Regions from separate parts of the Peribacillus sp. NJ4 genome, predicted to be linked through region 1. Evidence: riboswitches for the same ligand, from Rfam matches in the RefSeq annotation. Region 1 holds a riboswitch; each other region holds the start of a gene.
The links. Region 1 has a riboswitch for cobalamin ahead of metE (5-methyltetrahydropteroyltriglutamate--homocysteine S-methyltransferase). Riboswitches for the same ligand answer to the same signal wherever they lie in the genome.
Positions count from the first base shown of each region.

Region 1 (4,607 bases):
CAATGCCGCCTCCATTTTCCCGTAATCCATAGTGCATACTTTGAAAAGGAAGTCTTGGTACCTGTCGAAGTTCATGCCGGCTTTTTGCGCTGATGCGTTGGTGGGATAATTAAGTAAGACCCACCGTCGGTTGTTTACATAGAAAAGAGTGGGAGAATTCATAGCTTCCCCTTGAATACGGTGCCTCTCGATGGGAACATCAGTCATTTCCACGTCGTTTTCTTCACTGGTGATGATGATGACCGCATCGATATCCGTATACTTCTTCAAAGCCCATTGCGATGATGTTTCAAGTTGTTCCTTCACATTCCCTTGTAACAGATGTCGGCTAATCTCATCGTCTTCGAGTTCTATATATGGATAAGCACCCACTCTGTATATTTCATCAATCAGCTCTTTCAACAACGGTTTCGTGTTGATATGGCCCCGGATGAGGATTCTCTCTTTTGGCTGTAATTGTATCGAATGATGAATCAGCCTGGCCGCAAGCTTCGTTATTCGTTCATCCTTCATCTGCCTGTCCCTTATTTTTCTAGGTCTCGAAGAGTTTCAAGCGCTTCTTCGACGTGGCCTTTGACTTTTACTTTACGCCATTCCTTGACTATTTTACCTGCCTTATCAATCAGGAAAGTTGAACGTTCAATGCCCATATATTCCTTGCCGAAATTCTTTTTCAATTGCCACACATCAAATGATTCAGCCGCTTCATGGTTTTCGTCAGCTAGCAGCAGAAAAGGCAATCCATGTTTTTCGATGAATTTTTCATGACGTGCCGCCGGATCTGGGCTGATACCAATGATGACAGCGTTCAATTCCTCGAATTGTTCATTGTGGTCCCGGAAATCACAGGCCTCCGTCGTGCATCCTGGCGTCATGTCTTTTGGATAAAAATATAAAACGATGTATTTCCCTTTAAAATCCGATAGGGAAACCATTTCACCATTGTTTGCAGGGAGTTGAAAATCAGGTGCTTTTTCTCCAATTTTAACAGTCATATTGAATCCTCCATTTCCTTCATTATGGTAAGAGTACCCAATAATCGAAAGAAACACAACTTTCATTTATCCTTCCTCTCTTTATGCTCCAGATCGATCACCGTCCGAATCACGAACGCTGCCGGGAGTGTGTACCCGATGAAAGCCTGAATGGTAGCTATCATCCTGCCCATGCCAATTGGGGCTATATCTCCATACCCTACAGAAAACATGGTCATTGCGCTAAAATAAAAAGAAGTCTTCAACTGTTCATAGAACGTGCCATCCAATCGATTGCCCATATCAAGAATCACCGAATGATTCTGAAGCTCGTATAATAAATAAATCAGTGCAAATCCAACTAATATCGTCGCATATAAATTGCCAAGCCACAGCATATCCTCCAGAGAAAACTTCTTTCCTCCCGACTCAACAAGAAATAACGTCCGAATGCTCATCACCATGCAAAAAATGATTCCTGCAATCAAGATGTAGAAAGTCATCCCCTACGCCCCATTTCAAAACGCCACTTCCTTTATACATACTCCCTGTCCTAACAATATATTCTTTTTTAGGAACAGACTTCAGCCTTATCACTCACACACCCTAAAGGCATTTGTCAAAAAAACGGGAACGTTTCCCGATTTTTTTCATGTTGACCCTTTTGGTCGGATATGTTAAGATTGTCTAAATTTTTATAATAGTTTTTATTTTATAAATATTTGGTGCCTGCAATCAGTTTATCAGCGGGTTTAGTGAAATTTCATATGTGGAAATAGGTTCCTAATTTTCATTAGGATTAAAAGGGAAGCCCGGTTTGATTCCGGCACGGTCCCGCCACTGTAATGGGAATGTTAGCGCCATCCAATATGCCACTGGTCCACGGATCGGGAAGGCTCGCTGCTAATGATATTCCCTAAGTCAGGAGACCTGCCTATTTCGACAACACTGTTTTAACCTACGGGAGATAGGGAGGTGTTAGGGACCTTATAATTATAAGGGGCATTCTGCATGTCTCTTTATTTTAAGCATTTCTAACTTTCTCTTATTGACGGTTAGGGGTGCTTTTTTTATTGTTTTTAAACAAATCAAAGGAAAGTAGGAGGATGAGAATTTTGAAAAGCAGTAATTTGGGGTACCCGCGAATCGGGGAAGATCGTGAATGGAAACGTACATTGGAAGCATATTGGTCCGGGAAAATCGATGAACCAAAATTCACGGCACAACTAAAGGCCATCCGTTTAGGCAACTTACAAAAACAAAAAGATCAAGGCATTGATATCATTCCTGTCAACGACTTCACTTTCTATGATCAAATGCTCGATATGTCCGTCATGTTCGGTCTTGTTCCTGAACGTTACTCTGCCTATGGAGGCGGAAGCGTTCCCCTTTCCGTTTATTATTCAATGGCTCGCGGGAACAATGATGAGGTCGCTTCCGAAATGACGAAATGGTTCAATACGAACTATCACTATATCGTCCCTGAATTAAAACTGCCACAGCTGACTTTAACAGAAAATAAACCACTTGTAGCATATCGGGAAGCCAAGGAAAAGCTAGGGATTGAAACGAAGCCCGTGTTAATCGGACCTTATACTTTCATCTCCCTTTCCAAAGGCTTCAAAAAACAAGATATCCCTGGCATAATCCTGAGCCTGCTTCCCCTATATACGCAAATCCTGCAAGAGTTGGAGCACGAAGGCGTGAAGTGGGTTCAAATGGACGAGCCTTCTCTTGTTTCATCCATTTCCAAAGATGATATGCAAACTGTTACTTACCTCTATGAAAAACTGAATGAAGCAGCACCAAACCTGAACATCATGCTGCAAACATACTTTGATGCCGTGGAACACTACCAAGAAGTCATCGAATTACCAGTTCAGGGAATCGGTCTTGATTTTGTACATGATAAAGGAAGGAATCTAAGTAATCTTGAAGCATCCGGCTTCCCGAAGGACAAAGTGCTTGGTGCAGGTGTGATAGATGGAAAAAATATTTGGCTTTCTGATTTATCGAAAAAGATTCAATTGATCGACACTCTAAAGAAAAAAGTAGCCGAAGACCAAATCTGGCTTCAACCCTCTTGTTCCCTGCTTCATGTTCCAGTGACCGTTCGTAATGAAACCGCCGTTTCAAAAGAAGTGAAAAAAACCCTTGCTTTTGCCGATGAGAAACTTGAAGAAATAACACTTTTGGTCAAAGGGAATAATCAGGGCTTTGAAGCAATCGCCGATAAGGTCGATGCTAATAAATTAACGGTTCAGACGTTAGCTAGTTCAAATGCACGGAATCATAAGAGTGTACAATCCAGTGTCGAAAAGGCTAAATCAGAGCATGTTGGACGTCAGCTGCCATTTAAAGAACGTTACCAAAAACAACAGGAATTTTTCAAATTGCCTTTTCTACCTTCAACAACGATCGGTAGTTTTCCCCAGACATTTGAAGTTAAGCAAGCACGCGGGAAATTCAAAAAAGGAGAATGGAGCGCTGCGCAATATGAAACATTCATTAACGAAGAAATCGGCAGGTGGATCGACATTCAAGAAGAAATCGGCTTGGACGTTCTCGTACACGGGGAATTCGAACGGACGGATATGGTTGAATACTTCGGTCATAAGTTAGGCGGATTTGTCTTTCTAGAAAAGGGCTGGGTACAATCCTATGGGTCTCGCTGCGTAAAACCACCAGTCATTTATGGTGACATCCATTTCATCGAACCGATGACAGTCAGGGAAAGTGTATACGCACAATCACTGACGAAGAAGACCGTAAAGGGAATGCTTACAGGTCCTGTCACGATTTTGAACTGGTCATTTGTCCGTGATGATATTTCCAGGGAGAATGTTTGCTACCAGCTGGCACTTGCTTTGGAAAAAGAAGTCATTGCATTGGAATCGGCTGGAATCAAAATGATCCAAGTTGATGAACCTGCACTTAGGGAAGGTCTACCATTGAAAAAAAGCGATCGCGATGAGTATTTGAACTGGGCTGTGAATTCGTTCTTGATATCCACATCAAGCGTGGAGGATACAACGCAAATTCACACGCATATGTGCTATTGCGACTTCAACAGTTTCATGGATGTCATTTCTTCCTTGGATGCCGATGTAATTTCCATCGAAACATCCCGTAGCCACGGAGAGCTTGCTTCCGCATTCGAGGAAAAAACGTATGAAAAAGGTATTGGCCTGGGTGTGTATGATATTCACAGTCCCCGAGTTCCAGCAGTGGAAGAAATGGTCGATATGATTGAACGGGGCATCAAAGTATTGGATAAAGACCAGTTTTGGATCAATCCCGACTGCGGCCTGAAAACAAGGGGTATCCCGGAAACCGTCGCTTCCCTGAAAAACATGGTCGAAGCAGCAATAATCGTCCGTAAAAATCTTTTAGCCCAAACAACAGGCAAATGATTGAAAAGGAAAGCGGCTTATCAAATGCCCATCCACCACAGCAGTCACGGACTTTCCTAACCGACCTTGTTTTTCCACCGGATACGAATCATCATTATACCATCTTTGGCGGGAAAGTAATGGCTTATGTTGATAAAATAGCCTGTATTTCAGCTATGCGCCATTGCCGAAAACCCGTTGTGACTGCTTCAAGCGACTCTTTTTGATTTTTTGGCCCCCA
Region 1 is NZ_JAUCFQ010000001.1:4,643,984-4,648,590, forward strand. Features, by position in the region: gene QUF94_RS23190 (aminopeptidase) at 1-513, opposite strand, end outside; gene bcp (thioredoxin-dependent thiol peroxidase) at 525-995, opposite strand; gene QUF94_RS23200 (potassium channel family protein) at 1,058-1,477, opposite strand; cobalamin riboswitch at 1,735-1,926, shown strand; gene metE (5-methyltetrahydropteroyltriglutamate--homocysteine S-methyltransferase) at 2,081-4,387, shown strand; partial or broken gene QUF94_RS23210 (acyl-CoA thioesterase) at 4,384-4,607, shown strand, end outside.

Region 2 (4,607 bases), 4.4 Mb from region 1:
CCGATCACAATATAACCCAGCCAAATTCAAGTCATGAAAAATTGAAATAACGGTCAACTTTTGCTCTTTTGCCATTTTCCTCATTAGATCAAGAAGATCCTTTTGATAGGAAAGATCCAAGTGGTTCGTAGGCTCATCCAAAAAAAGGATTTCCGGTTCTTGGGCAAGTGCCTGTGCCAATAAGACCCTTTGTCTCTCCCCGCCTGATAATCGTTCAAATTGAAGATCGTGAAAATCCGCTACTCCCGTTTGTTCCATGACCCGTTGGACAATCGTTTCATCTTCTGCGGACCAACTATGGAACCAACCTGTTTGATGGGCATATCGCCCAAGTGAGACCGTCTCTTTTACCGTATATGAGAAAGCTAATGAGGAATGCTGAGGGAGCACAGCAATGACCTGTGCAAGTTGTTTTGACGAATAATCCTTCAAATCCCTTCCTCTTATCCGTATGCTTCCGCCCTTATAATCGAGCACCCCGCTAAGCATACTTAAAAGCGTCGTTTTTCCGCTGCCATTTGGGCCAAGAATCCCGAATAATTCCCCTTTATGTACATCAAAAGTAACAGAGTCCAAAACAGCTTTGTTGTCATATCCACCTGTTAACCCTTTAACTTCAAGCATCCATCTTACCCTTCTCTCCGTCTCTTTAATAAAATCAGCGCGAATGCGGGTGCCCCGATAAGTGAAGTGATCACCCCGATCGGCAGTTCCGATGGGGCAATGATCGACCGTGCTACAAAGTCCGCCAATATTAGGAATCCGCTTCCTACCAGCAATGACAACGGAAGCAAATGTTTATGGTCAGGTCCCCAAATCTTTCGGACAAAATGAGGAATGACCAATCCTACAAAGCCAATCGCCCCTGAAACGGCAACAGCTGCCCCTGTCAACATCGAACCGGCTATCAAAATCCACATTTTCCGCCGCTTAACATTAACACCTAAGTGTTTTGCCCGGTCTTCCCCGAAAGTCATCGCATTCAATTCGCTCGTATTCATGATCAAGATCAACGAACCAATAATAAAAAACGGCAAAATGATTGCAATATAATTCCATCCGCGCATTGAAACGCTTCCCATCAGCCAGCCGATGATTTGTCTTAATTCATCACCAGTCAGCGCAATCATCAATGAAATGAAGGCACTTAAAAACGAGCTGAAAATGATTCCCGTTAAAATGATCGTTTCCACTTTCATCGATCGATCCATTTTTTTTGCAAAAGCCAGTACGAAGAACATCGTGAGCACTGAGCATACGATGCTCAATGCCGGAAGAGTATATAAGCCGATGAATGGTAGTGATATATTCAAGAATATTGTCAATACAGCACCGACTGATGCTCCTGATGAAATACCTAATGTGTAAGGGTCAGCGAGCGGATTCCGGAGCAGGCCCTGAAATCCCGCTCCCGAAATCGCAAGTGATGCCCCAACAAAACCCGCTAGCAACACACGCGGCAAGCGGATGTTCATCACAATATTCGTAAGCATTACATCCGGATCAGCTGAAATCGGTAAATGAAAAATCTCCTTGCCGATAATTTGTAAAAGTACAGGAATCGGTACTGGCACCGAACCAAAGGAAATGCCTATCGTCATTGCGAATAACAAAAATAATAACGCAATCAAATAAGCAATCGTCCATTTAGTTGTCAAATAGGTTCGGATAGACTGATTTGGCAAGTTCCTCTACTCCCTCTATTAAGCGTGGACCGGAACGGGTCACCAAGTCGGAATGGACATCAAAGACTTGGTCATCCTTCACAGCATTTACGTCTTGCCATCCTTTTCGGCCCTTCACTTGACTTACTGCATCTTTTGTATAATAACCATACGTTGTAATGATGACATCCGGATTTGCAGCGATCATCGACTCTTCATCAATTTTTGCCCATCCATCCAATTCAGCAGCTGCATTTTCCGCTGAAATAATTTGAAGCATTTCATTCATGAAGGTATTTTTTCCAGGTGTATATATCTCAGGTGACGGAGAAACCTCCACAAAAACGGTCTTCCTATCCGCTTCCTTTACAGATTTGGCTTTTTCCTGAATATCCTTGAGCTTCGTTTTCATGTCCGTAACGATTCCTTTTGCCTTTTCATGTTCCCCTGTTGCCTGTCCAATCATATCAATAGAATCATAGACTTGGTCAAAGCTTTGTGCATCATTGACTACGAGGACATCAATTCCAGCATCCTTAAGCTGCTGTAAACCCTCATTCGAATTATGGGCACTGGATGCATGGGCAAGAACAAGGTCGGGCTTCAAAGAGACAATCATCTCCGTGTTCATTTCCATTCCGCCAACTTTTTCAATTTCTTTCGTTTCTTCCGGATAATTATCATAGTCGGAAACACCAACAACCTTTTTACCCAAGCCAAGTGCAAAGACAACTTCCGTATTACTTGGTATCAACGAAACGATTTTCTTCGGTTTTTGTTCTATCGTCACCTTTTCGCCTGTTGCATCTTTAATCGTAATCGGGAAAACTTCCTGTTTGGCATGATTCGTTTCCTGCTTTTCTTTTCCTTCATTAGTAGCTTCGCTACAGCCAACCATCATACCTGCAGTCAGCAACATCACCAGTATCAGACCAAAAATCTTCTTCATTTTCATTCCCCACAATCTTTTTTTCTTTTAATTTCTTCACACCTAATAAACAAAACGCATTATCGGAAGATGCACCCCAAAACAAAAGCACCTCCCGTTAAACGGAAGATGCTTGTATGGCAACAATATAATTACGGACTCTTTAGGGTCTGCCACACACCTTCCCATCCGCGTAGGTTACAGGTGTACGAATTTTGGCAGGTCTCCTGGCTCATGGTCATCATCAACGGCACCTTCCCATATCTCATACAGTGGTAAACATCCGTTGGCTCCCATATACAGTGGCGGGACCGCGCTGGCATTTCACCAACTTCCCTATTAAGTCATTAAGACACCAAATCGTTCATATGTATATAATTTTCACTGCCTTTCATTATACACCATGTAAGAATCGATTATTATATGATTTTTCTGACTTGCCTCGAAATGACCCGTCCACCTTCAGTGATTAGAAGCATTTTCAATCAGGGACGCAAATCCCTCGACTGATAATCCCGGTGAAATCCGAACCCTATGCAGGGAATGCATCCCTTGGTCCCTTGAAGCTCCTCCAGGTTCGGTGGTGACTGCCATCTTGTATCCAGCTTCTTCTGACACCCATAGACTCTCTTCGTTATACCGGCCAACCGGATAGGAAATTACTGTCGTGTCCTGATCGAGGATACGGTCGAATAGCTCCTTCGACTGAACCATTTCCGATTCTTGCTGCTCTGCCGTCATCCGGTTCAGCTCCAAATGGTTGATAGTATGACTTTCGATCGAAATCCCATTCCTGCTCATCTCCAACATTTGAGTTTCAGTCAGGTGATGACCTTTATCAATGGACTTCCCGATCATGAAGATGGTTGCTTTCATATCATATTCTTTTAATATGGGGAAAGCCTCCGTGTAGTTATCTGTATAGCCATCATCAAAAGTAAGCCAGACGCACTTATCACTTGGCATCCGATTTTCGGTTAAAACGAGGAATGCTTCTTTAGGGGATAATGTATAGTAACCATTCTCCCGAAGCCAAGTCATTTGTGATTGGAATTCCTCTCTTGGAACCCGAAGGCCATTACCTTCAGAAATGCTATGATACATCAATATTGGAAACTGAACCGCGGAATCGGCCCTTATCCAGTTTCTCGTATCGATTTGTTCCGGGTCGTCCTTTGAATCCTGTCCGGTGCCATTCTCCGCTGCCTCAACCACTTCAATGTCATCTTCCGCAATCGGCGCAGCCGTCTTTTTGCCTATACCCTCTAAAATCCCTTGTGAGCATGCAGGTAAAATTAACATCCCCAGCAATGCCACAAACAGTAAAACTCTGTATTTTCTCACTATCATTCTCCTATTTTTTTCTAGTATAATAGTACCAGAAAACCAGCAAATAATAAAGTATTCCATTTTACGAAAAAAAAGGAAATACAGAAACAAGAGACCAGCTAAGCATTTAGATGATTTTTTTCATAATTATTATTGCTATTAACTTGAAAAGTTTGCCTATAAGAAATATAATAAATAAGTCGTCGACTTTTTTTATATGTCCCAGTAGCTCAGCAGGATAGAGCGACAGCCTCCTAAGCTGTAGGTCGTAGGTTCGATTCCTATCTGGGACGCTAATTTTAAAACCCTGTTACAATGCGGTACCTCCGCGTCGTAACAGGGTTTTTTCTGTTGGTATGGCCTTACCTATTTAGGCTTTTGAGGGGCTTCCAATGTAAAGGTCGGATTTCTAGATACCGGTATGAGAAAAGCCGGAAGTATCGGCGATCAATACATTATGAGATTAACCATTTAATTTTCGTTCAAAACTTTTTGACTCTGTTTAAAGAGAAGTTTTAATTAATGATGTTTTTCGATATAAATATCCGCAGAAAAGTAATATTTTTTTGAAATATATGTTTTAACCTGTCCCATCCGGGTAGATAAATACTGTAAGACATTCTCACCAAAGGAGATGATGTGCACGATGAGTACAATCAGAGGCCAATGGAACAAAGAGAATGACG
Region 2 is NZ_JAUCFQ010000001.1:222,781-227,387, reverse strand. Features, by position in the region: gene QUF94_RS01120 (heme ABC transporter ATP-binding protein) at 1-624, opposite strand, end outside; gene QUF94_RS01115 (FecCD family ABC transporter permease) at 630-1,685, opposite strand; gene QUF94_RS01110 (ABC transporter substrate-binding protein) at 1,648-2,613, opposite strand; cobalamin riboswitch at 2,793-2,967, opposite strand; gene QUF94_RS01105 (polysaccharide deacetylase family protein) at 3,055-3,894, opposite strand; tRNA gene QUF94_RS01100 (tRNA-Arg) at 4,141-4,214, shown strand.
Region 2: another riboswitch for cobalamin. It lies ahead of QUF94_RS01110 (ABC transporter substrate-binding protein); the one in region 1 lies ahead of metE (5-methyltetrahydropteroyltriglutamate--homocysteine S-methyltransferase).

Region 3 (4,607 bases), 300 kb from region 1:
AATTTTTCATACTGAATATCGTTCCAAAGGAGAAAGCCTGAAGCTTCTCCTTTGAAAACACCTGTCGCTTTAGTTGGATGCGTTGGTTCCAGCATCCGGATCTTTTTGATATGATTTGTCATTCGTGAAAACTCCTTTAAGAGTAGATTACTGGGTTATGGTCGTCGTTAACTTGAACAGCTTTCGCAGGCATTGTCATATTCGGAAGAGGTTGAACGAACATAATATGTTGATTTCAACCCGGATTCCCAAGCCGTTAAATGTATATCCAATAGGACCTTGGCTTTGATTGTGTTGTGTACATACAGATTAAAGCTGATTGCTTGGTCAATATGGCGTTGGCGGGCAGCATTTTGCCTGATGCTTTCCAGTTGATCCAAATTAAATCGGGTCTTTTTATAATATTCATACGTATTTGGCGTCAAGCCTGGTGCGGTCACCTTGAATTTAAAGTTTTTCTTTTCTTCGTAAAATTCAATTTCATACAAAGGATCGATCCCATCCGTGGAATTACCGATCTTGGCGGTCGATGAATTGGGGGCAATGGCCATTAAATATCCATTACGGGTCCCGTGTTCCTGGACGTTTACTTTTAAATCCATCCATTTTTGATCCGTATAGTCACGTAGTTCGAAATATTCCCCTGTATGCCAATCCGATCCTTCGAAATATGGGTACGTTCCTTTTTCCTTAGCCAATTCATTGGATGCCTTGATCGTTAAGTAAGCGATCCTTTCGTATAATGCATCGGCATATTCAACAGCCTCATCCGATTCCCAATAAATATTCTGTGTGGCAAGTAAATGATGCCATCCAAACGTTCCTAAACCAATTGCCCGGTACCGTTTGTTCGAGATGGATGCTTGCTTGACCGGAAGATTATTCACATCGATTACGTTATCCAGCATCCGGATCTGAATGGGAATCAACCTTTCCAAAACATCGCTGCTCACCGCACGGGGCAAGTTAATGGATGAAAGGTTGCAGACAACGAAATCGCCGCTTTTACGAACAACAACGACATCTCCATCTTCTGTTTCGTATTCATCCGTGATCGTCGAAGGGCTTAAGTTTTGGGCAATCTCGGTGCAAAGGTTAGAACAATAAATCATACCTTTATGTTTATTTGGATTCTTCCGGTTCACTTCATCGCGGTAGAACATGTATGGTACGCCTTCTTCTAATTGAGAAATCATAATGCTTTTCATGATGTCCATCGCATTGATCTTTTCAAAGCTATAGTTTGGAAGCGTACCATTTTCTGCGGCCTCGACAGCAAGTGCATAATGATTCCTGAAGCTTCCTTCGCCTTTCTTCTCGTCGTAAAGGTCTTCAAGTGAGAATCCAAGGGTTTGCTTGACGGTATGCGGATCGAAAAGATACCATTCTTTTCTGTCACGTACAGCCTCCATGAATAAATCAGGAATGCATACACCCGTAAAAATATCATGGGCTTTTAATCTGTCATCCCCGTTTTGCGTCTTCAAATCAAGAAAGCTCATGATATCTTTATGCCAGGCATCCAAGTAAATCGCGATGGCACCCTTACGTTGCCCCAATTGATCGACACTGACAGCTGTCTGGTTGAATAGTCGAATCCAAGGAGTCGTGCCGGAACTATTTCCAGAGAAACCACGGATATCGGAACCAAGCGAGCGGATCTTACCAACGTAAAGACCGACACCGCCGCCGAATTTTGATACTTTTGCGGCATCGTAGTTAGATAGGTAGATACCATCAATGGAATCTTCAATTGCGTCGATAAAGCAAGAGCTTAACTGTCCATGCGTTTTTCCTGCATTGGAGAGTGTAGGTGTCGCAACAGTCATATAAAGGTTGGACATTGCCCAGTAAGCTTCTTTGATAAGTTGCAGGCGGTGCTCCGTTTTTTCCAATCGCATGATTTCCATCGCGATGATCATGAAGCGCTCTTGGGGCAGTTCGTAGACCTTGTCCTTTTTTGGGCGGGCTAGGTAGCGATCGTTTAATAAGTAGATGCCTATGTAAGAAAATAATTTATCCTTTTCCGGGTCGATCACCGAACCCAATTCCTCAATTTCCGCTTTCGTATAAGAAGAGAGCAGTTCTGATTTATAGATGGGGTAACGCTGGCCTTCTGAAAGTTGGGAGAGTTCCGTGATCAGTTCATAGAATGGGCCATAACTCATGCCTTCATAACCTCGATTGGATTGTGCATCCCTATACATCGCATTCAACAGTTCTGCTGCAGCAACGAACGTCCAATCGGGAGCATCGATATCGACACTTTCAAGAGCGAGCTGAATCAGTTTCTTTGATGCCTGTTCTTCGGTTGAGTCACTTTTGCGATCAAGCCATTTTGTAAAACGCTTTTTGAACTTTTCCATATCGAGACGGCCTTCGAATTCCTTCGATAACATCTCAAGCTGGATGGAATTCGTGTCGGTGTCATTTTCACTTATGGTAGAGTTATATGTTTGAGTCATTAATAATCCTCCTTGTAAACTTCCGCTAAAATAAAAAAAAACCGCCCAATAAATTGAGCGGATCAAACGATAGAATAAAAGAGCCATGAAAAAATAGCCATTATGCTATCGTTTCATCATCTCAATCCCCGAAGAATAAGAAACGTGAAAAATTCAAGGCAGGTCTCCTGACTCATGATCATCCTACTTTGAGTCCTTCCCGTATAGAGAGCTATACAGTGGTTTCTCATTTCGTCACATTTACAGTTGCGGGGACAGTTCCGGGTTCGCACCGGATTCCCTTTTCAGCCATCGCTGGCACCTTGGATTACAAAAAATTCTATATATAGTTATTAGTGTTGTTTGTGTAATCAATATCTAGTATTTCTGCTTATATTATCGTAAGCCATATACGATGATAATTCAACTAATATATTTGAGAAAAACCAACCCTTATCTATTGACAAAGCGAAGGTAGAGGGTGAAAGAATGAAAGATTTTATTGGGGAATGGGTAATTCAAGCACTGAATTTAGGGGATTTTGTGTTAAAATAAAGTGTATAGTAAAGGTGGCTCTCCTTAATTGCGATAAGGGGATTCGCGGAAAAATATTTATGAAAAAGGAGATAAAATCTTGGAAAAAGTATTAGTTTTTGGACATAAAAACCCGGATACAGACACAATCTGTTCAGCAATCGCTTATGCAGATCTGAAAAAGCAGTTAGGTATCAACGCTGAACCAGTTCGTCTAGGTGAAGTGAATGGTGAAACTCAATATGCGTTGGACCACTTCAAATTCGAAGCTCCTCGTCTTGTGGAAAAGGTGGCAGGGGAAGCTGATGGCGTGATCCTGGTCGATCACAATGAACGCCAGCAAAGTGCTGAAGATATTGACCAAGTACGTGTGTTGGAAGTTATCGACCATCACCGCATCGCTAACTTTGAAACAAGCGATCCTTTATATTACCGTGCGGAACCAGTTGGCTGTACGGCAACCATTTTAAATAAAATCTATAAAGAAAACGGCGTTGAAATCCCTAAAGCGATCGCAGGTCTTATGCTGTCTGCCATCATTTCGGATTCTTTATTGTTCAAATCGCCGACCTGCACGGAGCAAGACGTTGCAGCAGCTATGGAACTGGCTGATATTGCGGGAGTCAACGCTGAAACATATGGTTTGGAAATGTTGAAGGCGGGAGCTGACTTGAGCGACAAAACGATTGCCCAGCTTATCACTCTTGATGCAAAAGAATTCTCCATGGGCATGGCTAAAGTGGAGATAGCCCAGGTCAATGCTGTTGATCCGAACGAAGTCCTTGCTAAGCAAGCCGAACTAGAAGCAGCCATTGAAGAGGTCATCGCTGTGAAGGAATTGGATTTATTCCTATTCGTAGTAACGGATATCCTGACCAATGATTCTGTTGCCTTGGCTCTTGGTAAAGCAGCCAATGCAGTGGAAAAAGCATATGACGTTTCATTAAACAATAACATCGCCGTCTTAGAGGGCGTTGTATCGCGTAAAAAACAAATCGTGCCGGTCTTAACGGGCGTATTCAGTAAATAATATAGGGAAAGGGGTGCTCATTAAAAACGTGGGCATCCTTTTTCTGTACATGCAAAAAAAGACTCAACCATCCATTTAAAGGTGTTTGAGTCTTTTTTCTTAATTCAAAGTTTACTTTTCTTTTTCATAGGCGATGACAATCAGTTCTTTATTGGCTTCCTCGCCAAGTTTGCTTTCAAAGCTTTTCAGTTCATTCAATAAATCTGGTGACAGATTTGCTGCCGTATAATCCTGCTCGGATGTCATGCTTTTCGCTCCTTTCAAAAGGAAATATTTCATGTTATCTATTTTGTCGGTTTGAAAAGTTTCTATTCAGCAGAGTTTTACTACTTCAAGATATTTTACTTTCTGATGTGGCGAGTTTTTCTAGCAATAACGAACTTTCCTCATCGAGGCCTTGCACCTGGACAGGTGTACCTTGTAGCTGATATTTTAGGGCAACCGTATCAACAGCACCGACTGCAGAAGCATCCCATATTTTAGAGTGGGAAAAATCGATGATGATTACATCGGCTTTTTCTTTGAAATCGAACTTCGAAACAAAGTCCTGGACCGAAGCGAAAAATATTTGTCCGCTGATACGATAAGTGATTTTCTTA
Region 3 is NZ_JAUCFQ010000001.1:4,339,127-4,343,733, reverse strand. Features, by position in the region: gene QUF94_RS21635 (ribonucleotide-diphosphate reductase subunit beta) at 1-122, opposite strand, end outside; gene QUF94_RS21630 (ribonucleoside-diphosphate reductase subunit alpha) at 168-2,399, opposite strand; cobalamin riboswitch at 2,606-2,785, opposite strand; gene QUF94_RS21625 (manganese-dependent inorganic pyrophosphatase) at 3,079-4,008, shown strand; gene QUF94_RS21620 (hypothetical protein) at 4,120-4,254, opposite strand; gene QUF94_RS21615 (SulP family inorganic anion transporter) at 4,340-4,607, opposite strand, start outside.
Region 3: another riboswitch for cobalamin. It lies ahead of QUF94_RS21630 (ribonucleoside-diphosphate reductase subunit alpha); the one in region 1 lies ahead of metE (5-methyltetrahydropteroyltriglutamate--homocysteine S-methyltransferase).